3 regions of the Companilactobacillus miaonis genome follow, and region 1 is predicted to be linked to each of the others. Evidence: predicted binding sites of a transcription regulator. Region 1 holds the regulator's gene; each other region holds the start of a gene.

Region 1 (8,533 bases):
GACATTGATCATTTGTTTATTCCATTTACCAATGTGTCTTTTTCGCGTGACACAAAATTCTATAATTATTCAGTCATCATTTTTGAATCAGATAAAGATGTTTTTGCGACGAGTGAAAATGAATCTTGGTACAAATTGAATTATGATAATCAGAACTTTATTTGGAATTTTACTTGGTACAGTGGGATGCAGCGCAGTGATGATTTATTGTTGGCTAATCCGGCGGTTTATGGATATGTGGCTAATCCTGATTTGAAAGATGATCGACGTGATTTCTGTAATATTATGCGTTTTGTTGCTATAGAGACTCAGACCTTTCCAATTCTTGGTTTATTGTCAGGTAATGGTTTTACGAAAAATGAAGTCTTACATTACCAACGATTACTAGGATTCTCTGGTAGTGATCTTAAAACGAGGTCAGCTTTTGAACGGAAGTATTCTGATTCAATCAAAATCATCGACAATGATAAAGTAAAACCGTCTTATAAAATTAAAAATAAATACTTACAAAAATAGCGCTGAGATCTCTCTCAACGCTATTTATATTTCTCTTCTAATTTACTCATCCAAAGGGCTAAACCACAACCCAAGATGAAGAAAATGATACTCAAAACGATGGTTGATCCGTTCACGCCAGCATAAGAAATGCCGTCATTTTGATATGGATTAGGAACCAAAATCAAAATCGTACTAGCTAAAACAATTCCTAAGATGAAATGGTAGACGCGTGAATGATGATTCTGAATCAATTTCTCCATAGCTTTTGAAAAAACTAACATTGAGATGATTCCACCAATCGCAATTGGGATGAAGACCATTGGGTCAAAAGATTTGAAACCTTTGAGCATCGGTGAGTACAGTCCTAAGATGATCAACAAGTTGGATGGACTCAAACCGGGCACCAAAACACCCAAGGCAATCAACGCTCCGGCAATCACAAATCCTAAGAAATTAGCAGGGATAGTTCCAAAAATTTCACTCATGAAAAATAGGAATAAACCGCCACCAATCAAGATTCCTAAGAACCAAGCAATATCAATTTTGTCTCGTGCAGATTTAGAAGTAGATTCACGCAATAAAGTTGGCATCGTCCCGATAATCGTCCCAGCAAAGCCCCACAAAACGATTACTTGATAATGTTGCAATAAAAAATCAAGTGGTTTTGAAAGTAGACCAATTCCGACAATGCCACCTAGACCAATTGGCAAGAAGTAAAGGAAATCCCGTTTGAAATTTTGTCGGACGTGAGCCATGAAACTCAACATGCGTTCGTAAATTCCCATTATGGCGGCTAAAACGCCACCCGAAACTCCTGGTAGGATGAAACCTAAAGCAATAATAACTCCCTTAATGAATCTCACTAAAAAATTTTCTTGTTTTGTTTTCAATTTTCCCTCTTTAAAGTCTTTTCAACTAAGTTATCAAATTAATTATGTTTAATCAACGAAAAAAGCAGACCATCAGTCTGCTTAATCAGTAAATTCTTCTAATTCAATTGACTTCTCAGTCCATTGTTCTTCGATTTTATCTTGTTGTTGCTTATTTTCGTCGAGCTCTTTTTGTAAATCGGCTAATTTACTATAAGAAGTTAAATTCTCTTCTTTAGTCATTTCTTTTTGAATGGCTGAATTTTTGTCTTCAAGTTCAGAAATTTGTTTTTCTAAACTTTCAACTTCACGGCGAAGTTTTCGTTCTTGTTTTTGTTGTTCTTTAGATTGTTGATATTCAACTTTCTTTTCACTAACTGTAGTTTTGTGAACTTCTTCCTCAATTGGTTTGTCAGTTGTCTTTTCCAAATAGTAATCGTAGTCACCGAGATAGATTGTGCTGCCATGAGAGCCGATGTCAATGATTCTATCAGCTAGTGTGTTCAATAGGTAACGATCATGGGAAACGAACAGTACGGTCCCTTCAAAGCTCTTTAAAGCATCTTCTAGGACTTCCTTACTGTCGATATCCAAATGGTTAGTCGGTTCGTCCATTACTAAGAAATTATCGTGTTCCATAGCTAATTTGGTTAAAGTCAAACGAGCCTTCTCACCACCGGATAGACCGGCAACTGGTTTTAAGACGTCGTCGCCACTGAAAAGGAAAGCTCCCAACATATTGCGAATGACTTGTTCATCGAGGCGAGGATAGAGGTCCCAAATTTCGTGAAGGACATCTTTTTTAGGATCGAGGTTGTTGAGGTTTTGGTCGTAGTAGCCGACTTGCACGTTGGCTCCGAAGCGTGATGACCCTTTAATGAAGGGAATCTGTCCCAAAATTGACTTCAAGAAGGTTGATTTACCGATTCCGTTAGGACCAATAATACCGACACGTTCGCCTTTTTTAACATCTAAGTTGATGGGTTCTGACATGATCTGGTTGTCATAGCCGATGGCGGCGTCACTTACGTTTAAAACGTCGTTGCCACTTTCCTTATCAATTTGGAAGTTAAAGTGGACAGATCCTTGGTCACTGTCAGGTCGGTCTAAAACATCCATATGTTCGAGCTTTTTACGACGACTTTGAGCCATCTTGGTTGTTGAAGCACGGACGATATTTTTTTGAATGTATTCTTCAGTTTTCTTGATCTCAGCTTGTTGCTCTTCATAATGTTTCCAAGCCACTTCCTGATTCTTTTTCTTTTCTTGTAAGTAGAAAGTATAGTTACCAGAGTAATGTGTGGAAGAGTGATGATTAATTTCGACGATTTCGGTAACTACTTTGTCCAAGAAGTACTGGTCATGGGAAACGATAACTAAAGCGCCACGATAGTTCTTCAAATAACCTTCCAACCACTCGACGGTATTGATGTCCAAATGGTTAGTTGGTTCATCTAGTAGCAGAATGTCGTGATGTTCCAAAAGCATCTTAGCCATTGCTAAACGAGAACGTTCACCACCAGAAAGAGTTGAAATTTGATCTTGCCAAACGTCTTCATCAAAACCGAATCCCTTGAGAACACTACGGATTTCGGATTGATAACCGTAACCATTTTCCGAACGGAAGGTATTTTGCAATTGGTCGTATTGCTTCAAAATGTCATCGTAATCTTGAATATTTGGGTTAGCGAGTTTTTCTTCTAGAGCTCGCATCTTTTTTTCTTGAACTTTTAAATAGTCGAAGACTTTTTCCATTTCATCGAAAATTTTATTTTCACTATTTAAGCCGGAATCCTGAGCTAGATAACCAATATTAGTATCTTTTTTCAGAGCGATATTTCCGCTAGTGTAATTTTCCTGATCAGAAATAATTTTTAAAAGAGTTGATTTTCCAACTCCATTACGTCCGACTAAGCCAATACGGCTGTTATCTTGGACTTCGAAGCTAACATTTTCAAAGAGGCGCTTCGTACCAAAATTTTTTGTGATATTCTGTGCTTGTAATAAAATCATTTGAAACTCCTTTATGTATTCACAATTTTATCATTATTTAATAATTTATGTCTTTATAGGTTTAACGTATTGCGTTTTTATGGATTTTTATTTAGTATAAATGTTAGTGAAATGACACACATATGGTGGTAAATTATGACAAAAACAACAGTTCCAAACGCAACAATAAAGCGTTTACCAATATATTATCGGTATTTTCAGTTTTTAAGGGATGAAGGTACAAAAAAAATCTCTTCTGGAGAATTATCCGAAGGGGTCAAGATAGATAGTGCTACAATTAGACGTGACTTCTCATATCTAGGAGCATTAGGAAAACGTGGTTATGGCTACGATGTTAACGATTTAGTAGCTTTCTTTAAGAAGCTCTTAAATCAGGATAAGCGTACCAACGTAGCCTTAATTGGTGTAGGTAATTTAGGTAACGCCTTATTAAATTATAACTTTTCTCGGACAAATAATGTTCGAATTGCCGCAGCTTTTGATATAAATAAGGAAATTGTTGGCACAGTTAAGAGTGGGGTTCCAGTTTACGATATTAGTGAACTAAAGGAACAACTTCACTTGCAACAGATTGACGTCTGTATTTTAACTGTTTCTTCAAATGCGGCCCAAACGACAGCTGACTTGTTGGCTGATGCTGGGGTTCGTGGAGTATTGAACTTCACGCCAGTTATCATCAACGTTCCAAGCAGCATTCGAGTTCATTATGTTGATTTGGCGAATGAGTTACAAACATTGATTTTCTTCTTAGATCGTGACAAGTCACAAACTGAGGACCAAGAGCAAGAATAAAATAATAATAATTTTTTGGGGGAAATTACATTATGAGTGAACCATTATTTCTTGAGCCAGTATTCCACGAAAAGATTTGGGGTGGAAGAAAGCTAGAAACTAAGTTTGGCTACAATATTCCCGATGGAACTATCGGTGAATGCTGGGCTATTTCAGGACATCCAAACGGACCAACTAAAGTCCAAAATGGTGAATTTGCTGGACAATATGTTAACGACTTGTGGAAGAGCCACAAAGAACTATTCGGCAATCCCAAAGGTAAAGTATTTCCACTTTTAACAAAGATTTTGGATGCCGAAGCTAGTTTGTCAGTTCAAGTTCATCCCGACAACGAGTATGCTGAAAAGCATGAACATGAATTAGGCAAGACAGAATGCTGGTACATCATCGATGCTGAACCAGGTTCATACTTGATTTACGGTCACAATGCTAAGAACAAAGCTGAACTTGATAAAATGATCGAATCAGGCGACTGGGAACATCTACTAAGAAAAGTTCCTGTTAAGACTGGTGAATTCTACTACGTACCAAGTGGGACAGTTCACGCTTTGAATAAAGGTATTATGGCTTTGGAAACTCAACAAAGTAGTGACACAACTTATCGCTTGTATGATTACGATCGTGTTGACAAGACGACTGGTAAGAAACGTGATCTTCATATCAAACAATCTGAAGATACAATTACTGTTCCACACAAAGATCCAAAACTAAATATCGAATCAAAAGAAGTCGGTAAGAACAAGTTTACTACATTTGTTCAACCACCAGTATCACCATTCTTCTCTGTATATCACTGGGAAATCAAAGAACCAGTTGAATTACATCACCAAATTGGTAAGTATACACTAATCTCTGTTATCAATGGTGAAGGTAAGATTACGGTTGACGGTAAAGATTATGATTTGAAGAAGGGCATTCATTTGATTGTTCCTGCTACAGTTGATAGCTGGAAGTTAGATGGTGACCTCGATATTATCGCTTCCGAATCTGGAGAAGAATAATTTCAGCACTGAGTCTAAACCGAATTTGTTGCTCCAGACTGAATAACGGACCTATGAGATATTTCTTTCTAATGTTTCAGGAATAGTTATTCTATTTATAATTTTTCTTATGATGATTTTAAAAAATAGCAGCCTCTATTTTTCATAGTACGTAATAGACTTTTAGTCGGTTTACGGACATTGTGAATAGATGCTGTTTTTAATTTCTGAATTAAGCTGTATATACAAAAAATTAAGATCTAGTCTGGATTATGCGGAAGACGGCATACTTAGAAAATCTCCCAAAATAAAACCGTATATTTTTTTCGAAATAACCTGAATTCAAACTAAAAATGGAACATTAAATTAATATTAGGAGAAAATAGTTCGCTATTAAAGGTAAAATAAAAAACCTTTAATTTGGAATCGCTAACATTTTCCATTTTGATAAAAAATCTTCTATAATTAAAACTAAGCTTACTTAAAGGGGACCTAAAATTGCAAAAGCAAAAGTTTTTCCGGATAAGCTTAGGTTGGCAAATCATCATTGGTTTGATCCTAGGTATTATTTTAGGGCAGTTATTCTATCAGAATAAGGCTGCCATTCAAGTTATGCAAAACATTGGTACAATGTTTATCTCCATGATTCAAATGATTGTTTTACCAATCGTTATTTCCTGTTTGACCGTTGGTATCGCTAATATGGGTGATATCAAAAAACTCGGCCGAATAGGATTAAAGACTTTAGTATATTTTGAAATCATGACAACAATAGCGATTATTATTGGTATTTTAGTCGCTAATGTTACTCATCCCGGTACCTTTATCGACATTCATAGTCTAAAAGGTTCGGATATTAGCCAATATACGGCGACTGCAAAAACAGCCAAACATTCGGGTATTTGGTCAATCTTGATGAGTATCATCCCAACTAACATCTTCGCCTCACTCGGAAAAGGCGATATGTTACCGATCATCTTCTTCTCCGTATTGTTCGGATTAGGAACTGCTTCAATTGGCAAGCAAGGTAAAATCATTACTGACTTTTTGAATGCCGTTGCCAATGTTATGTTCAAAGTAACTAATTGGGTCATGCGCCTAGCTCCAATTGGTGTCTGTGCCTTAATTGGTGTCACGGTTGGTGAAATGGGTTTTAGTTCCCTTAAACCATTGTTATTATTCATTGTGATCGCCTATGCAACAATGGCTTTCTTCGTCTTTGTTGTCATGGCCGGAGTGGGACATTTGTTCCACGTTAAATTTTATGAAATGTTCAGAATTATTGAAAATGAAGTTACTTTAGCTTTTACGACCGCTAGTTCTGAGGCAGCTTTGCCTAAGATGATGGAAAAAATGCAAAAATATGGAGCATCAAAGGGAATTGTTTCTTTCGTTATTCCGACAGGTTATACTTTTAACCTTGATGGTTCAGCAATTTATCAATCATTAGCGGCATTATTCTTGGCACAAGCTTACAATATTCATTTGAGCCTTGGGCAACAAATTACCCTTGTGGTGGTTTTGATGTTAACATCAAAAGGGATGGCCGGAGTGCCAGGAGCCTCATTTGTTGTACTACTAGCCACAGTATCAACGATAGGCGTACCAATGCAAGGGTTGACCTTCATCGCTGGTATCGACCGTCTCGTAGATATGGGACGTACCGCAGTAAACGTTGTCGGCAATTCACTAGCAACGATTATTATTGCTAAGAGTGAAAAGGAATTTGATGAGGACAAACGAGAAAAGTACGTTGCATCCTACACACGCGGTGATTAAGCCCCGTGTAGAGTAGAACAATTTAAACACACGAAAAGCAGCTTATCAATTATTTATTTAATTGGTAGGCTGTTTTTTATTTCTGAATGGTTGGGCGAATAACGATCTCATTCATAGTCGTATCTTCAGGCGCGTCGATGGCAAAAGCAATCGTATTAGCAATTCGGTCGGCACCGATGGCATAATCTTTATAAAATTGATCCAATTGTGCTTTAGTTTCGGGATCCTTCACGTGTTCAGTCAATTCCGTAACGACGGCACCTGGTGAGATCACGGTGACACGAATATTGCTTTTAGCAGCTGCTTCTTCTTGCCGTAAACCTTCACTAATGGCTCTGACAGCAAATTTAGTTGCAGAATAGACGCCGGAGCCAATACTGATAGCGTGACCAGCTACGGAAGCCAGATTGATGATTTGACCGCTTTTTTGCTTACGCATGATTGGTAAAACCGCATCGATTCCGTAAAGAGTTCCCTTGATATTTACGTCGATCATTTTGTCCCATTCTTCGACACGACCCTTAATAAATTCTGAACGAGGCATTAATCCAGCGTTGTTGATCCAAACGTCAATGCGTCCATATTCAGATATAGCCTTTTTAGCTAATTCTTGAACTTGCTCTAAATCTGTAACGTCAGTTTGAACAGCAATTGCCGAACCATTTTCTTGTTGAATTTCAGTGGCAATTTTTTGCAAACGTTTCTTTCTTCTGGCAGCTAGAACAATCTTATTATTTTTAGTAGCTAATAGTTTTGCACAAGCAGCACCAATTCCACTAGAAGCACCGGTAATGACAATAACTTTTTCAGACATAAAAAAATCTCCCTTGAATTTATATTTCAAAGGAGATTTTAGTTCATTAATAAGTCGATAGTTAATTTATAAGTTTTACAATTTGGCATTACCGCATCGAGATTGTTAAAACAATGGCATTCATTAGGATGTGGCTGCCGGCACTGGCATAAATGTTTTTAGATTTGTAATAGATGAATGAGAACCATAATCCCATAGCGACATAAATTAAGAATCTAGTATCTTGATGCATGAAAGCAAATAAGAATGCCGAGATAATAGCAGCAATGTAAATATTTGTTGGTTTGATCAAGTTACCGAAAAACAATCTGCGAAAGACGATTTCCTCCATGATTGGAGCACAGATCAAAACATAAACGAAATAGTAGGGATAAGTTTTGACCATTAATAATAATTGCATCGTGTTTTGCGATTGGGTACTGGCGTGGAAAATTAGTTGGTCAATAAAACCGACCCCGTATTGCAAAACGATTGCTCCAATCGTTCCTAAGATGATCCATTGGAGATTGTGATTTAGATCAGTTGTTTTTTCAAAATCGAATTTCTGATCTTTTTTCACTAAATACATCATGATTCCGGTGGCGATAATTGCACCTAAAGTTAATAGGACAAAATACAGGCTACCAGTGACTTTCAGCATGTTCAAAACGGAACCTAAAAGTAATAGTAGGATGTAAGTTAATAGTGTAAAAAATTGATTTTTTGGAAATGCCATGATAACTCCTTTAATTTTTAGAGGTAAATACTTGCATGTTTTCAATAAAATGTTAATATAAAACTTGTGATTA
Region 2 (8,533 bases), on a different contig from region 1:
GGTCATCAATTTAACTTTTAGCTGTTCAATATTTTGTCGCAAAGCTGCGCTATCAATTTCTAATAACTGTGACAAGTCTTTTTCCTTAATCCCTTGGTCTCCTGCCACAAAAAGAAGTGCCATTATTTTTGCTTGATACACATTAATTCCTCAATTCAATAAATAGTTCACTACGAAAATCTTCTTGGCTCACAGTAACAACTTGCTTACTTGCCATCTCTAAGATTGCCATAAAGTCAGTAACTATTTCTTCAATATTATTATTCAATTTCAAAAGCGCTTTAAAAGTTACTTTTTTAGCCACTTTTAATTTTTTCAAAATATTCTCCGTTGCATCTTCAATTGACAAAGTCTCATTCTCAATCGTTTCAGTCTCAGGACGATGATTCTTTTGTTGCTGCAACAATTCCTTATACGTCTGTGCTAAGTCATCCAAGACGACCGAACCTGGTTTTAAAAATTGATCCAATTGTTGTTTTGGCAAACTGACTTCTTTATCAAATTCTTCTTTACGGGTCGCTTCTTTTTCTTCAAAATAAGCTGCCACCCGTTTGTAAGTTTGATAAGTCAACAACTGTGAGACTAACTCATCACGTGGATCCATCGGTTCGTCGTCTTCAATCTCATCTGGTGCCTGTGGTAAAAGCATCCGGCTCTTAATTGACATCAAGGTTGAAGCCATGACCAAATAATCACCTGCAATATCTAATTGTAGAACTTTCATACTTTTCAAGTAATCGATATATTGTTGCGTGATTTGAGCAATCGGAATGTCATAGATATCTACTTTTGACTCTTTGATCAAATGCAACAATAAATCAATTGGTCCCTGAAAATCTGTTAAAACTAAATTTAATTTTTGCATTAATCGTCGTCTTGCTCTTTCTTACTTTTTTCTAACTTTTGTTTATTCTGACGCCATTTTTTGATCTGATCACTAATCTGGAAGTTACCCAAAACAACTAAATTAGGAAAGCGTTCTTGAATATCATCAAAAATTTTAAAGACATTACTTTCTGACCGGTAGGAAGGATTCAAAGAGACATATTCCACAAAAACAGTCTTCTCAGAAAATGACAGCGCTACAATGCCTGAATAATCTTCCATGTTACTTTTCCATAAGTAAAGTTGACGGTTCTCATCTTCAGAATAGAGCTTTAATTCTTGTTCTAAATTATCTAAATCTTTTAAATCACTAATATACGACAAAAAGCCCATGGCAATTTTTTTGTTCTCATCACTATATTTACTAAGCATCCATACCTCCGATCTAAGCCCGTGGGAAGGACTTGTTATAGACTTGTTTCATTCTAGTTTGATTTACATGTGTATATATTTGAGTCGTCGAAATATCCGAATGTCCTAATAATTCTTGGACAACTCGTAAATCGGCTCCATTTTCCAACAAATTAGTTGCAAACGAATGTCTCAATGTGTGAGGCGTGACATCTTTTTTAATTCCAACTTGCGCAATATACTTTTTGATCATTCGCCAAATTGATTGTCGAGTTAGTTTTTTACCACGGAAATTTAAGAAGACTTCTTTTTGTTGTCCGTATTTTTCAACCAAGGGCTGACGAGTCTCGACAAAATACTTTTTTAACCAAGTAATTGCCGTATCACCTATGGGCAGAAGTCGTTCTTTGTCACCCTTTCCAAGCGTTTTAATCAGCGGGATATCAAGGTGCAAATCATCCATACTTAAATTCACCAATTCGCTAACACGAAGCCCGGTGGCATACATTACTTCAAAAATGGTCCGATCACGGATTCCTAAAGGAGTTGTCACATCAGGAGATTCAATCAACGAATTGACTTCATCCATTGACAAAACTACTGGCAAATGTGTTCCTTTCTTAGGAGCATCGAGTTCATTCATTGGATTAGCATGAATCTTATCGATCAATTCCATCCACTGATAAAAGCGGCGCAATGAAGAGAACATCCGCATTTGCGATGTTTTTGATTTTTTTGCTTTATCCTGACTAACGAAAAATTCCGTGACTACAAAATGGTCTTCAGGATAAAATGACAAATTCTTTTTTTCCAAAAAACTACTAAATTCTAATAAATCCTGTTGATATGAAACGATCGTATTTTGAGACAAACCACGATCTAAACGCAGATAGCGGGCATAGTCAGCAATCGTATCAATCATTTTTTGATTCTTAATCGATAATTTCTCACTCATACAAAATGCCTCTACTTGAGATACGTATAACCGTCTTTTTGCTCGATTTTACCTTGCTTCATCAAGTTACCGAGGGCACGCTTAAAGCTACCTTTACTGATACCAAAGTATTCTTTAATGTCATCCGGATCACTCTTGTCAGTATAAGGAATTTTTTTATCACGAGCATGTTCCAAAACGGCTACGATCATCTTGGCGTCAGGAGTAATTTCCTCATAAGCACGTGGTCTCATCGAAAGATTCAAACGACGATGACTAGTACCAATCACTCGAGCTTTGACGTGTTGTCCAATATGAAGTGGTTCAGCTTGTTCTTTGACATGAATAAAACCGATATAATAATTCTCAGTCATGACGAAAGCCCCACTATCACGAATAGCAATAATCGTACCTTCTTCATCCTTATTTTTGACATCATCGCCAGGGCTTCGAGCAATCTGAGTATACAAGTCAATATCGGCCAATTTTCCCCAAAGTCTACCCTTATGATCAATCTCCAATTTGACCATCAAATTATCGCCCTTCTTAGGCCATTCTGAGTGTTCAAAAGGCAGATCATCCAAAGAGACAACGATATCCTTGTCGTCCAAACCAATATTAACGAAAACTCCTAAATCAGTTCTAACTTCAGTCACTTCTGCAAAATCCCAAACACCTTGAACTACAAATGGCATAACGGTTGTCATTTTATTTTTATGTGCTTGATTTTCATAAACGAAGCCACCAATTTCATCTCCCAATTCAGGGATTTCTGTTAATTCATCTAAATCTAAAGCGAAAGTATTACCCTCAATTTGAACGAAAGCTTCATCCTTATTTAGGTCAGTCACAGTTCCAACTAAAACTTGACCATACATTTCTGTTATATCCATATTTCACCATACTCTTTTAGTCATTTTTATTTGCTCTTATATTTTACCAGTTCACGTTACATAATACTTTGAAGAATGGTAAATTTCTAAAATTTATTCACTAGTTTTATCCTTCACAATAATTAATTAAATTTTAATTCTGATTTTATAAACTTTTTGAAGAAATACAATTGAATTATTTTTGATGTTGTGAAATAATTTCAAGTGTAGTAAGCGTTTACAGAATTAAAAATGGAAGAGGGATTTTTAGTTATGAAAATTAAAGCTGCTGTAGTTGATAAAGTAAATGATCCATTCGTTATTAAAGATGACGTTGAACTTGCTGAGATGACCGATGACGGTTTGCAAGTCAAAGTCGTAGCTTCTGGTATTTGCCATTCTGATGAAGCACTTAGAAAAGGCGATGCTGCCTTTAGTTTCCCAGTAGTACTTGGTCATGAGGGATCCGGTATTGTTGAAAAAGTCGGTAAAAACGTTACAAACTTTAAACCTGGCGACCATGTCATTATGTCCTTCTACTCATGTGGAGAATGTGACAATTGCTTAAAAGGTAAGCCAACACAATGCCGTAAATATGCCGCATCTAACCTTTCAGGTACTCGTCCAGATGGCTCTGATCATTTCACTGAAGATGGGCATCATGTCAGTGATATGTTCAATCAATCATCATTTACAACTCATACTGTAATTGATAAAAGAAATGCTGTTAAAGTTCCTAAGGACTTAGACCTTAGAAAGCTTGGACCTTTGGGCTGCGGTTACGTAACTGGTAGTGGTACAGTCTTCAATACTCTTCAACCAAAGCCTGGTGACACGATTGCCGTCTTTGGTACGGGTGCTGTTGGTCTTGCTGCTATGATGGCTGGTAAAATTTCTGGCTGTACAAAGGTTATCGCCGTTGATATTGTCGATTCACGTTTGGAATTAGCTAAGAAGATGGGCGCAACTGACGTCGTTAATAGTAAAAATGAAGATGCCGTCGAAGCTATCAAGAAGCTTACAAATGGTCTTGGCGTTGACTGGGCTGTTGATACAACCGGTGTTGCCAAAGTTATGACTGATTCGATTGCCGCTTTGACACAAGGTGGTACAACTGCTACTATCGCTGTTACACCACACAACATTGACATCAGTACTTGGAATGACCTCTGTGTTGATGATAAGAAGATCGTCGGTGTAAATATGGGTGATGCAATTCCTCAAGTTGACATCCCTCGTTTGATTGAATTTTACAAGATGGGTGTCTTCCCATTTGATCTAACTGAAAAATTCTATGACTTCGATCAAATTAACGAAGCTGATGCGGATTCAGTTAGTGGCAAAACTATCAAACCCGTTCTAATTATCGATAAAGATTACAAACCTGGTGAATAATGGTCACCTTTGGCAGACTGCTGGTTGGCAGTCTGTTTTTTATTTACTTATATGTTTTCGTAAAACATATAAGTAAACTCAAGAGTGACATTTGTCACATTGATAAATGACGAACGTTACTACTGTTAAATTTTGACAAATATTAAAATGAATTTATCAAATCAATTCAAACGAGGTATTAATTATGACTATCGTTTTACAAGTAGATCATCTTAACAAGTCATATCGAGAAAAAACTATTTTAAAAGATATAAGTTTTCATCTCGAAGATTCATCAGTCGTAGCTTTAATTGGAGTTAATGGTGCCGGCAAGACGACTCTGATCAACGCTATCCTAGAACTCATCCCCAAAGATTCCGGAACAATCCATTTTTCAATTAAAAATTGGAGGCAAATTACTGGTGTCATGATGCAAGACAACTTAATTCTAAATCGAATCAAAGTCAAAGAAATCATTAACCTCACTCGTAGTTATTTTAAAACTCCGCTTTCCTACAATACCTTAATTGATCTTTCCGGCTTAAAAGAATCCCAAAATACTTTTATCAATCAACTTTCTGGCGGTCAAAAACGTCGTCTATCTTTTGTATTAGCCTTAGCAGGTAATCCAGAAATACTATTTCTCGACGAACCGACCGTTGGAATGGACAGTATCGCAAGACAAGACTTTTGGAAGTCTATTGCTAAATTGAAACGCACTGGAAAAACTATTTTCGTAACTAGTCATTATTTGGAAGAGTTAGAAAACATCGCTGATCAAATTTTAATTCTAGAGGACAGGACTCTTACCTTCAATGGTTCACTTAAACAATTAAGAGAAACTTCCGGAAAAATTTTAATTGAATTTGACAGTCAATTATCAGCCAAAATTTTTAACGAGCTAGCTTCAATAGTTTCAGTGGAGCAGATTAATCAGCATTATCAAATTATTACTAATGATGTTAAGAAAACAATTTCTGAATTATCACCATTTTTACAAGGTATTGAGAACTTAAAAATCGATCAATCATCACTAAATTCAATCATTTTAAATTATCAGGAGAAAAGATAAATGGCTAATTACATATATCAACTAAAAATTAATTTTAAAAGAATCATCTTGCGAAACAAAGCTTTTTTCCTATTTGACATGTCTCTACCAATCGTTTTCTATCTTTTGTACACCAAAATACTTCCAAGTGGCGTTTCCACACAACAATTACAAGCATGGAACAAGGATTATTTAGTCGGCATGATGATCTATGGATGCCTTCTAGGAAGTATTATCACTACTGCCAACACCCTTTTGAATGATCAAACTTCCAACTTTAAAATATTTATTAGTCTAAAACCAATTTCCAGATTCCAATACTATTCATCGATGATGGTTATTTTTGTCACCTTAAATCTAATCGCCTCGATAGCAATCAGTATCGCCGGTATATTGATTAATGATATCACGCTTCCAATTAGCTCAATTTTCAAAATAATTTTGACCAATACAATTGGCACGATTCCTCTAATATTAATTGGCATCATGATTGCTTTTTCCAAAAGACCAGAACTAGTCAATTTGTTAACTAACCTAATCGTTTTTCCTCTAGCAATTATTAGTGGCCTATGGTGGCCAATGGAAATGATGCCAAAATGGCTCCAAACTTTTGGCAAATTACTACCAACTTATCAGCTGTCAATCATTGACAAAGCTTTCCTCAACCATACTGATCTAAATTGGTTCGGATTCATTAATATATTAATTTGGTTTGGGATATTTTCTTTGCTATTATTAATAATAAGTAAACTCCAAGGACATATTGGTATCGCCAAATGAAATCATTTATCGAAAATAAAATTCTTTTCCCAAAATATTTAGGCTTTATGCCTTATTTTTGGGTTTTTTCTTTATTTTTAATGTCAGGACAACTTCTCAGCGGAGAAAACAATTTGAATTTATTTAATATATTATTGGTGGTCATATTCTTGAAGTTTTATCACGATGGCTACTCACTTCATCGATTTATTGCCGCTGATATTGTAATCCAGTTAGTAATTGCTATTTATTTTACCCAAACCTTTCCTAACACAGGTGGCCCTTTATTTTTTATCTATACTGCCTGGCAAATTGGTTCACTGCCATTTAGTCAAAAACGCTTTTTACGATTTTATTTTCTATATTTGCTTACAATCATACTCTGCACCCTGGATAAAATTCTCCAGATTCCAATCACTCTTCATAATCTTTTTGGAATCGTAATCGTTTTAACCTTTACATTTGGCTCGCCACTAGCTTCAAGATCGTTAGGAAATTCATATCGTCGACGATACCGCATGCAACAAAACAACCGTCGTCTTGAAACAATCATCAAACAAAATGAGCGCGATCGAATTGCCAAAGATCTACATGACAACATTGGCCAATCGTTTTCAATCATTACACTAAGAGCTGAACTTGCAACCAAACTAATCGAAAAAGATCCTCAAAAGGCTTTACAACAATTAAAAGATATTACTAAAACTTCTCGTGAAGATTTGAATCTAGTTCGAAAAATTGTTGCGAATTTAAATGAAAAAACCATTGCTAGTGCAATGATCGAAGAAGAAAAAAATTTAAGTATCGCTAATATCCGACAGATTTCGATTAATGAACAACTCAGCAATGAATGGCCAAAGAATATTCAGCACGTTTTAGCCTCAATTATTAAAGAAACCACGACTAACGTTCTTAGATATAGTCAAGCTAATAACATGAAGTTTTTCTTTCAAGAAGACGATAATAATTTTCTGCTTGAAATTTCTGATGACGGAATCGGATTTAAAAACAATAAAGAAAATCAATCATTTGGTATCGAAGGTATGAAAAAACGCTTAATTGATTTCGATGGTCAGTTAGAAGTGATTTCTCAACACGGTGTAAAGCTTAAAATAACTATTCCTCGAAAGGACTAATATGATCACTATTTACCTTGCTGAAGATCAAGAAATGCTAAATTCAGCACTTTCAGCTATTTTAGATTTAGAAACTGATTTCAAAATTGTCGGTTCAGCAACTGATGGACAAACCGCTCTCCAACAAATTATTAATTTGCAACCGGAAATTGCCATACTTGATATTGAGATGCCAAAAATGACTGGATTAGAAGTTGCCAAACAACTCAGAATTATTGATCAAGATATCAAACTGATAATTCTAACGACTTTTGCTAGAAAAAACTATTTTGAATCCGCTGTAAGTAATCGAGTAAATGCCTATCTTTTAAAAGACAGTCCAACTGATGTCTTGGTAGGAACTATTCATCAAATCCTGAGTGGTAAGACGATTTATGATTCGGCTTTGGTTTCAACCATTTTAAGCGCTTCTAATAATCCACTTACAAAACAAGAGCTAAAAATCATGAAAGAATTTTCTCAAGGTAAAAGCACACAAGAAATTTCAAAAACTGTCTTTTTGTCTTACGGAACTGTTCGAAATTATATCTCCTCCATTCTCAGCAAGACTGGAACTCATTCACGGATTGAAGCTTTGAATGTTGCTAAGAAAAACGATTGGATGTGAACCACATCGGTACTAAAGTACCGAGCTTCTAGGAACATTCCATACTTCCCAACTAGTATTTCAACCAGTCGGTAGAGGCTAGAACTATTTTACTAAGGCTTGTTCCAAGCCATGATTCAATATATTTTTACTTGCATTGATGTCACTGGATATTACAACTAGGACAATCCCATTCTCTAATATCTAACTCATGTTTACCATCATCGTAACCACATTTTGAACAGATTTGACTAGTTTTGAATGGATTAACAATTAGAAGTTTCTTGCCGTACCATCCACATTTGTATTCAAGTATTATCCTTAATGCTCTCCATGATTGATTAGCGATAGCGCGTGATAGTTTATGATTACCAAGAAGATTTTTGGTTTTCAAATCTTTAATAACAATCAAATCATTATTTTCAACTAATTCACGAGTTATTTTATGAAGATAGTCTTTTCTTTGATTAGCTATCTTCTCACTATACTTAGCTGCCATGAGTTTTGCTCTTGTATAGTTCGAATATTGTTCTAAAGGCTTTGGATCAATCAATCCAAATTTCTTTTTATACTGGATATCTTTTA
Region 3 (8,533 bases), on a different contig from region 1:
ACATGTTAAGAAAAACAACTGCGACTAAAGGAGGCCATGAACCGATTTTGACAGGTCAACAAGAAATTAATATTGAAAAAATCTCAAATTTAGTTATCATTACAACAGTGAATAAAGCCGGTGAAAAATCTGAAATGATTTTAACGTTGAATGATAAAAAATAAGCAAAATCAAAAACGTGGCGGAATGATGATGTTAAATTGTATATTAATGTTATCGGTTGCAATTTTGATTATTGGCTATAGTACAAATTTGATTGGTGAACAAATCGCTCAATACCGGCAATTGGACGAGATGTACTTAAAACAAATCAATGAAAATATTCATAAAAGATATAAATTGTAAATTCGTAATTTGAGGAGTCCTTGAATAAAATCGTTTTCAACGTTAAAATTTTATTATTAGGCAAAGAGGTTAACCATGTCAGAAAAAGATATGCAAACATATTTTGAGAAGATGAATCAAGCAAATACTGTATTGAAGGAGACATTGAGGGTCGCAAACATTGATTCACTGGCTGAGACTTTAACTAATATTTCTGATGGCCGAGTTTATGTTGAAAATGGTGTTCCAGATACTGCAACTGTTGAAAAATTAGAGGCACTTTATCGTGAGATGAAACAGTTGAATATGACACCACAACAATTAAAACAAGCTATTACAGTTTCAATTATTAAAGCTCAAAAAGATGATCAAACTGAAGTAAACAAATTGATGACTCCGGATGCAATCGGCTTGATAACTAGCTTAATTGCTTATGAAATACTAAATGTTCAAAATAAGAAAGACGTGAACATAGTCGATCCAACTGTTGGAACGGGTAACTTATTGATCGAAGTTATTGAACAATTGAATATGACCGGCAAATTCAATATCAATGCAGCTGCACTTGATAATGATGATGCGTTAGTTTCTTTAACAAAATCATTTAGTGAAGTAATGAATCTCAACATTGACGCCTATCATCAAGATAGCGTTGCTGATTGGGATATTACCGATATTGATATAGCAGTGGCTGATTTACCAGTCGGATACTATCCAATTGACGACAATGCAAAGAACTTTAAAACAAGTTCAGATAAGGGACATTCCTATGCGCACCATCTTTTAATTGAACAGACAATGAATAATTTAAATGACGGTGGAATCGGTATATTTATCGTACCTTCTCAAATTTTCCAAACTGACCAAGCTAAGAAACTATCAGAATGGATGGTTTCTAGTGTTTATTTGCAAGCAGTTCTTGATTTACCAGCAAGTCTATTTGCATCAAAAGAAGCGCAAAAGGCAGTGGTTGTTTTACAAAAACACGGCAAAGATGCCAAGCAAATTGGAAATGTTTTGATGGGCACAATACCAGATACCAATAACCCTAAGTTATTCGAGGGCTTTAAGGACCAGTTACAAGACTGGGCAAAAAATTTTAAAGGTTAGGTGAGATTAATGTCTAAAATCATGGCCGTAAATTCTGGTAGCTCTACATTGAAGTGGAAACTATACACAGTACCTGAGGAAAAAGTTGTTGCACAGGGAATGGTAGATCGTTTAGGTTTATCAGACTCAGTTTTTGAAGTTCAATATGCTGGAAAGAAAATTAGTGAAATGGGCGATATTCCCGATCACACAACCGCTGTAAACAAGATGCTTCATAAATTGATTGAATTGAAAATTATTGATAATTATCATGAAATCAAAGGTGTTGGACATCGTGTAGTTGCTGGTGGAAGTATCTTTAAAGATTCTGCACTAGTTACACCTCGAGTAGTTGAACAGATCAAAAATTTGGCTGAGTATGCCCCATTGCACAACCCTGGACAGGCGGCAGGTATCGATGCTTTTGAAAAAATCTTACCTGATATTCCACAGGTTGCAGTCTTTGATACATCATTCCATCAAACGATGGACCCAGTAAATTATTTATATAGTATTCCTTATGAATATTTTGAAAAATATGGTGTGCGTAAATTCGGAGCACACGGTACTAGTCACCGTTATGTAGCTAAAGCCGCAGCCAATTTTCTACAGAAGCCATTAACCGATTTGAAAGTTATTTCTTGTCACTTAGGTAGTGGTTCATCAATTGATGCTATCAAAGATGGCAAATCAGTTGATACTTCAATGGGATTCACACCACTTTCTGGTATCACAATGAGCACTCGCTCAGGTGATATTGATCCTTCACTTGTTGCTTATTTGATGCAAAAGATGAAGATTGCTGACCCTAATGAAATGGTCAAAATCTTGAACACAAAATCTGGTTTATTGGGTATTTCTGGAGTTTCACCAGATATGCGTGATCTTTTAGCAACTAGAAAAGAGAACCATCGTTCAGATCTAGCAATCAAAATTTTTGTCAATCGAATCATTAAATATATTGGTTCATACATTACACTTTTAGGTGGTGCTGATGTCTTGATCTTTACTGCTGGTGTTGGTGCAGGCAGTGCTGAAATTAGAAAAGAAATCGTTGATAGATTCAGTTATCGCGGGATTAAGCTTGATAAAGATGCCAACGAACATGGTAAAGGTCTTCGCAAAATCAGTACTGATGATTCAACGACAACTGTCTTAGTTGTACCTACTGATGAAGAGTTAATGATCGTTCGTGATGTAGTTCGTCTAACAAATTTGAGTGAATAATATCAGAGAATCAAAACAAATTTAACTTGTTTTGATTCTTTTTTTGTACTTAAAAAATAGATTAAAAATGTTGATATAAATGCAATGTAAGCCTTTACTTTTATTTTTTAACTGCTATATTAAAGGTGTAAGATTTGGAATGGAGGTTCATTAGTTATGACAAGAAAAGCCTATATGATTGGTACCGGTGTCGGTAACTTAGCTGCCGGTATTTATCTGATTCGTGATGGTGGTTTCAAGGGCGATCAAATTACAATGATGGGTCTTGAAGACCACGGTGCTAACGATGGTGCCGCAGTTAAGGATTATGAAACCGAATATGGTAATCAAGCTTTGTCCAACAACAAAGGTTTCTTAGCCAAGGGTGGCAGAATGCTCAACGAAGAAACTTTCGAAAACCTTTGGGATGTATTACGTTCAGTCCCATCACTGGACAATCCCGGACAAACAGTTACTGATGATATTTTGAATTTCGATCACGCACATCCAACACACGATGTTGGCCGTTTAATCGATGAAGATGGTCCACGTATCAAACCAAATAAAGACAATTACAGACATATGCAGTTTGACAATAAGGATCGTTATCTATTGTCGAAGTTAATGTTGATGCCAGAAAAGGATGAGGAAAAACTCAACAACATCAGTATTGCTGAATGGTTTGCAAGCAGTCCTCATTTCTTCACAACTAACTTCTGGTATATGTGGCAAACAACCTTTGCTTTCAAACGTGCTAGTTCAGCCGTTGAATTGCGTCGTTACATGAATCGTATGATTCTTGAATTCAGTCGTATCAATACTTTGGAAGGTGTCACAAGAAGTCCTTACAATCAATTTGAAAGTATTATCTTGCCAATGCGCAAATATTTGGAAGACCGTGGCGTAACCTTTATCAATAACCGTAAAGTTACTGATTTGGAATTCAAAGATACACCACTTCAAGATGATATTATCGTCACCGGACTCAAGTATGAAGAAGTCGACAATGACAATAAAGAGGGTCACATCGACATTGCTGAAAATGATTTAGTCTTTGATACTAATGGTTCAATCACTGATAGTTCAGCAATTGGTGATTTCAATACACCATTCAAAGAAAATATGGACTACGCTCCAAGTGCTATGCTTTGGAAGAAAGCTAGTGAGAAGTTCTATTCACTTGGTAATCCTGACAAATTCTTTGGAGATAGAACACAAAGTGAGTGGGTAAGTTTCACTGTTACAACTAATAGCCACTTCTTAGTCAATGAAATTTCAAGAATTACTCAACAAGAACCCGGTAATGCTTTGAACACATGGATTCACAGTACACCATTGCTATCTATCGTTGTACATCATCAACCACACTTCAAAGCACAAAAGCCTAATGAATCCACCTTCTGGGGCTACTTCATGTATCCAAGAAGAAATGGTGACTACGTTCAAAAACCAGTTATGGAAATGACTGGTAAAGAAATGCTAGAAGAACTCTTAGGTCATTTGGCAGAAGTAGATCCAAGCAAAGACAATATCAAGAACCATACCCAAGAAATTATGGACAGTATTGTCAACGTAATTCCAGTTCACTTACCATATGCAAGTGCAATGTTTAATCAAAGAGCCGTCGGCGACCGTCCAGACGTAGTTCCAGAACACAGCAAGAACTTAGCCTTCATCAGTCAATTCTGTGAACAACCATTTGACATGGTCTTTACAGAACAGTACTCATTCAGAGCAGCCCAGAGAGCCGTATATACATTGTTGAACATTCCATTATCAGAAATGACACCAATGCATCACTATGAGAAAGATCCAAAAGTAATGGCAAGAGCTACTAAGACTATGTTTAGATAAAGAGAGGGTGGAGCAAGGGCGCCCAGCCTTCGAGGATTTACGGAATATTGGAGATTGACCACGAAGTGGGCGAGATTCAATATTTTGTAAACCGGAAGAGGTTGCCCTTGCGGAACCCGTTTAAGCAGCAGTCAGAACAAGCAAAAGTAAAAAGAACCCAATAACGGATTCAAAAAATACCAAACACAAACAAAAAAGCTCCCGATCAGAGCAATCAAAAAAATATAAAAAAACACAAAAAACGCAAAAAACACAAACATCATCAAACAAGAGTTGGAGCGAACTCAGATTACGCTCAAGACAAAATTGTCAAACAATAAAAAATAATTCACAAGCAAGAGCTGAATTAAGTTTCAGCTCTTTTTTTGTGAATTAAAAAGTTGCTATATTTACCTCAAAAGAGGACTTTGTGAATAAATATTCACAATAAAATTACTGAAAACAATCTGTGAAAACTACTGATACAATTATCAAAGTGTGACACGTGTTGATATATCAACGTGAATACGTTTACATCATTTTTTTGAACTAAAATGCTTGAACAATGAGTCCACAGTGATAAGATAAAACGTGAATTAGTTAACAAATATGTTTTTAAACCTTGGAGGTAATCAGATGTTGAAAGGTTCCAAAGATACAAAGGTTTCTGCAAAGCCGGATGAAAAAGAAGACGTTAAACCCATGATTGATAAAATGGTTAATAAAGCTCAAAAAGCTTTAGAGATCATGGATAGTTTCACTCAAGAAAAAGTCGATCATATCGTTCATCAAATGGCTATTGCTGGTTTAAATGCTAGTTTTGAATTAGCTAAATTGGCCTACGAAGAAACAGGCCGTGGTGTTTTAGAAGATAAAGTTATTAAGAATATGTACGCTACTGAAGAAATTTGGCATTCAATCAAACGTGATAAGACCGTTGGTATTATTGAAAACGACAAGGAACATCGTTTGATCAAAGTTGCTGAACCACTTGGTGTTCTAGCTGGTGTTACACCAGTTACTAATCCAACTTCAACTGCAATGTTCAAGTCATTGATTGCTTTGAAGACTCGTAATCCAATTATTTTTGGTTTCCATCCCCAAGCTCAAAAGTCCTCAGTTGCTGCTGCTAAAGTTATGTTAAAAGCTGCTATTGCAGCTGGTGCTCCTGAAGGTGTCATCCAATGGATCGAAAAACCAAGTATTGAAGCTACTTCTTACTTAATGAATAATGATGGCGTTGCTTCAGTGCTTGCTACTGGCGGTCCTGGTATGGTCAAAGCTGCTTATTCAACTGGTAAACCTGCTCTAGGCGTTGGTCCTGGTAATGGTCCAGCTTATATTGAAAAGACAGCTAACATTAAGCGTGCTGTTAACGATATCGTTTTGTCAAAGACATTTGATAATGGTATGGTTTGTGCTTCTGAAAATAGTGCTATTGTTGATGCTGATATTTATAGTGAAGTTAAATCATTGTTTGAAAAGAACAAGATTTTCTTCCTTAAGAAAGCTGATTACAAGAAATTAGCTGAGACGATGTTTAGACCAGAAGGCGGTGTTAAGGGTCCTATCGCTGGTAAGTCTGCAGTTGAAATTGCCAAACTTGCTGGTATCAAAGTTCCTAGTGACACCAAGGTTTTAGGTGTTGAATTGTCTAAGGTTGGACCAAGTGAACCACTTTCAGCCGAAAAACTTTCACCTGTTTTGTCAGTTTATAAAGTTAGTGGTCACAAGGAAGGCTTTGAAAAAGCTGAAGAGTTGTTACACTTTGGTGGTCTTGGTCACACAGTTGGTATTCACACAATGGATGAAGATTTAGCTACTGAATTTGGTATCAAGATGAAAGCTAGTCGTGTACTAGTCAATACTCCTGCTGCTATCGGTGGTATTGGTAATCTTTATAACGAAATGATTCCATCATTAACTCTTGGTACTGGTTCATGGGGTAAGAATTCTATTTCTCATAACGTTTCATCATTTGATTTGCTTAACATCAAGACAATCGCAAAACGGAGAAATAACATGCAATGGATTAAACAACCTAGAGTTTACTTTGAAAAGACTTCAGTTCGTTACTTAGAGGACCTTGAAGGAATGAAGAGAGCCTTTATCGTTTGTGATCCAGTTATGGTTCAACTTGGTTTCGTTGATACAATTACTGATGAATTAAAACGTAGTAAAGTTCACGTTGAATATTCAATGTTCTCAGACGTCGACAATATCGTCACGACAGATGTTGTTCAACGTGGTGTGACACAAATGAATCTATTTAAACCGGATACAATTATTGCCCTCGGTGGTGGTACGACAATGGACACTGCCAAAGATATGTGGTTGTTCTATGAGCATCCAGATGTTGATTTGTTCGGTGCTAAGCAAGGCTTCATTGATATCAGAAAACGTGCCTACAAGTTCCCTAAGCCCGAAAAAGCTCAATTTGTAGCAATTCCAACAACATATGGAACCGGTGCAGAAGTCACACCATTCAGCTCTATCATTGATACTAAGACTGGCACAAAATATCCTATCGCTGATTATGCATTGACTCCTGATGTTGCTATCATTGATTCACAATTTGTAGAAACAATGCCAAAAGACATCATTGCTGAGTCCGGAATGGATGTTTTGAACAATGCGGTTGAATCATACGTTGCTAATATGGCTTCTGATTACACGAGACCATATGCTTTGCAAGCTATTAAGTTAGTCTTTGATAACCTTGAAAAAGCCGCTGCTGGTGATAAAGATGCTCAAGCTGAAATGCACAACGCTTCAACATTAGCTGGTATGTCATTCGGCAATGCTTTTGCTGGTGTGGCTCATTCAATTACTGATGTTTTAACTAACGCTTACGGTATCAGACATGGTCTAGCCTCAATTATTGCCTTGCCACAAGTTATCAACTATAACTTCGAACAACCAACAAAGATCACCATGTGGCCTAAGTATGAAAGCTTCAGAGCTGATTCTGATTACGCTATGATTGCTAGATATATTGGTTTGTCTGGTAAAGATGATCGTGCTTTGAAAGATGCGTTAGTACAAAAGATTGTTGATCTAGCTCATAATCTTGGCATCAAGTTAAGCTTAAAGGATAACTATATTGATAAGAAAGACTTTGACCAAAAGCTTGATTCATTGTCAGAAGAAGCTTTCGGTGATCAATTCTCATTTACAAATCCTAAGGAACCATTGATTTCTGAATTGAAACAAGTTCTAGAGAATATGTACGATGGTAAAGAAATTGAAAAATAATTAATATAAGATTTTTGATAGGTAAAAAATATTTTGCCTATCTTTTTTTATACTGTTTTTGGGATGTAACAAAATTCGTAAGTTGGTTATACTTTTTTTGCATAGTGCAAGTAGTCTATTTGTGGGGAAATTGATTACCTGAATCGGTTTAGTTGAATTCAACTGAACCAATTGACGGGGGTACCTTTGATGATTTCGTTAAAGAGAAATATCAATTCGAAAATCAATAAAAGTAGAATCAATAAAGAACAGTGGAGTTGGATTATGTATGATTGGGCCAATTCTGCTTATGGGATTATCGTTACGACGGCTGTTTTGCCAGTTTACTTTAAATCTGTGGCTGCAAATAGTGGTGTTTCGGCAGCAAGTTCAACAGCTTTTTGGGGATATGCCAATAGTTTCAGTACGTTATTAGTATCTCTATTAGCTCCATTTTTAGGCGCCTTAGCCGATTATCCTAATTTCAAAAAAAGATTATTAAGTTTATTTTGTTGGTTAGGAATTGTGATGACGGTAGGATTAGCCTTTGTTCCAGAAGCTCAGTGGCAATTATTATTACTTGTTTACATTTTTTCAGCCATTGGTTACTCAGTTAGTAATTTATTCTACGATAGTTTTTTAACTGACGTCGCAAATGATTCGCAAATGAATAAAATATCGACTCATGGGTATGCCTTCGGCTATCTAGGTGGAGTGTTAGCATTCATATTATTCCTAGTTTTACAATTAACAAGCGGTTTTGGTCAATTGGATGGAACGGGAATAGCTCGTTGGAGCTTTATTATTGCTGCAGCCTGGTGGTTGGTTTTTTACCTACCATTACAAA

The links. The regulator Rex, encoded in region 1, represses fermentation and respiration genes when NADH is low (regulators of the CRP and FNR family bind a similar motif). The targets are predictions, from matches to a motif close to TTGTGAANTANTTCACAA.
Region 2: U8521_RS11565 (NAD(P)-dependent alcohol dehydrogenase) is a predicted target of Rex. The motif match lies at 3,165-3,182, and genes of this name have one in related genera.
Region 3: adhE (bifunctional acetaldehyde-CoA/alcohol dehydrogenase) is a predicted target of Rex. The motif match lies at 5,042-5,059, and genes of this name have one in related genera.

Annotation. Positions count from the first base shown of each region.
Region 1 covers NZ_JAYKTX010000014.1:57,400-65,932, forward strand. The annotation lists gene U8521_RS11305 (hypothetical protein) at 1-516, shown strand, start outside; gene U8521_RS11310 (DUF368 domain-containing protein) at 537-1,388, opposite strand; gene abc-f (ribosomal protection-like ABC-F family protein) at 1,470-3,380, opposite strand; gene U8521_RS11320 (redox-sensing transcriptional repressor Rex) at 3,516-4,172, shown strand; gene manA (mannose-6-phosphate isomerase, class I) at 4,205-5,173, shown strand; gene U8521_RS11330 (cation:dicarboxylate symporter family transporter) at 5,651-6,931, shown strand; gene U8521_RS11335 (SDR family oxidoreductase) at 7,008-7,745, opposite strand; gene U8521_RS11340 (CPBP family intramembrane glutamic endopeptidase) at 7,834-8,460, opposite strand.
Region 2 covers NZ_JAYKTX010000015.1:27,702-36,234, forward strand. The annotation lists gene scpB (SMC-Scp complex subunit ScpB) at 1-141, opposite strand, end outside; gene U8521_RS11545 (segregation and condensation protein A) at 143-865, opposite strand; gene U8521_RS11550 (RibT protein) at 865-1,257, opposite strand; gene xerD (site-specific tyrosine recombinase XerD) at 1,271-2,191, opposite strand; gene U8521_RS11560 (CvfB family protein) at 2,203-3,063, opposite strand; gene U8521_RS11565 (NAD(P)-dependent alcohol dehydrogenase) at 3,316-4,437, shown strand; gene U8521_RS11570 (ABC transporter ATP-binding protein) at 4,622-5,488, shown strand; gene U8521_RS11575 (ABC transporter permease) at 5,489-6,247, shown strand; gene U8521_RS11580 (sensor histidine kinase) at 6,397-7,362, shown strand; gene U8521_RS11585 (DNA-binding response regulator) at 7,364-7,969, shown strand; gene U8521_RS11590 (RNA-guided endonuclease InsQ/TnpB family protein) at 8,112-8,447, opposite strand.
Region 3 covers NZ_JAYKTX010000002.1:67,872-76,404, forward strand. The annotation lists gene U8521_RS01915 (competence type IV pilus minor pilin ComGF) at 1-164, shown strand, start outside; gene U8521_RS01920 (hypothetical protein) at 151-345, shown strand; gene U8521_RS01925 (class I SAM-dependent methyltransferase) at 421-1,434, shown strand; gene U8521_RS01930 (acetate/propionate family kinase) at 1,444-2,640, shown strand; gene U8521_RS01935 (oleate hydratase) at 2,797-4,473, shown strand; gene adhE (bifunctional acetaldehyde-CoA/alcohol dehydrogenase) at 5,089-7,707, shown strand; gene U8521_RS01945 (MFS transporter) at 7,897-8,533, shown strand, end outside.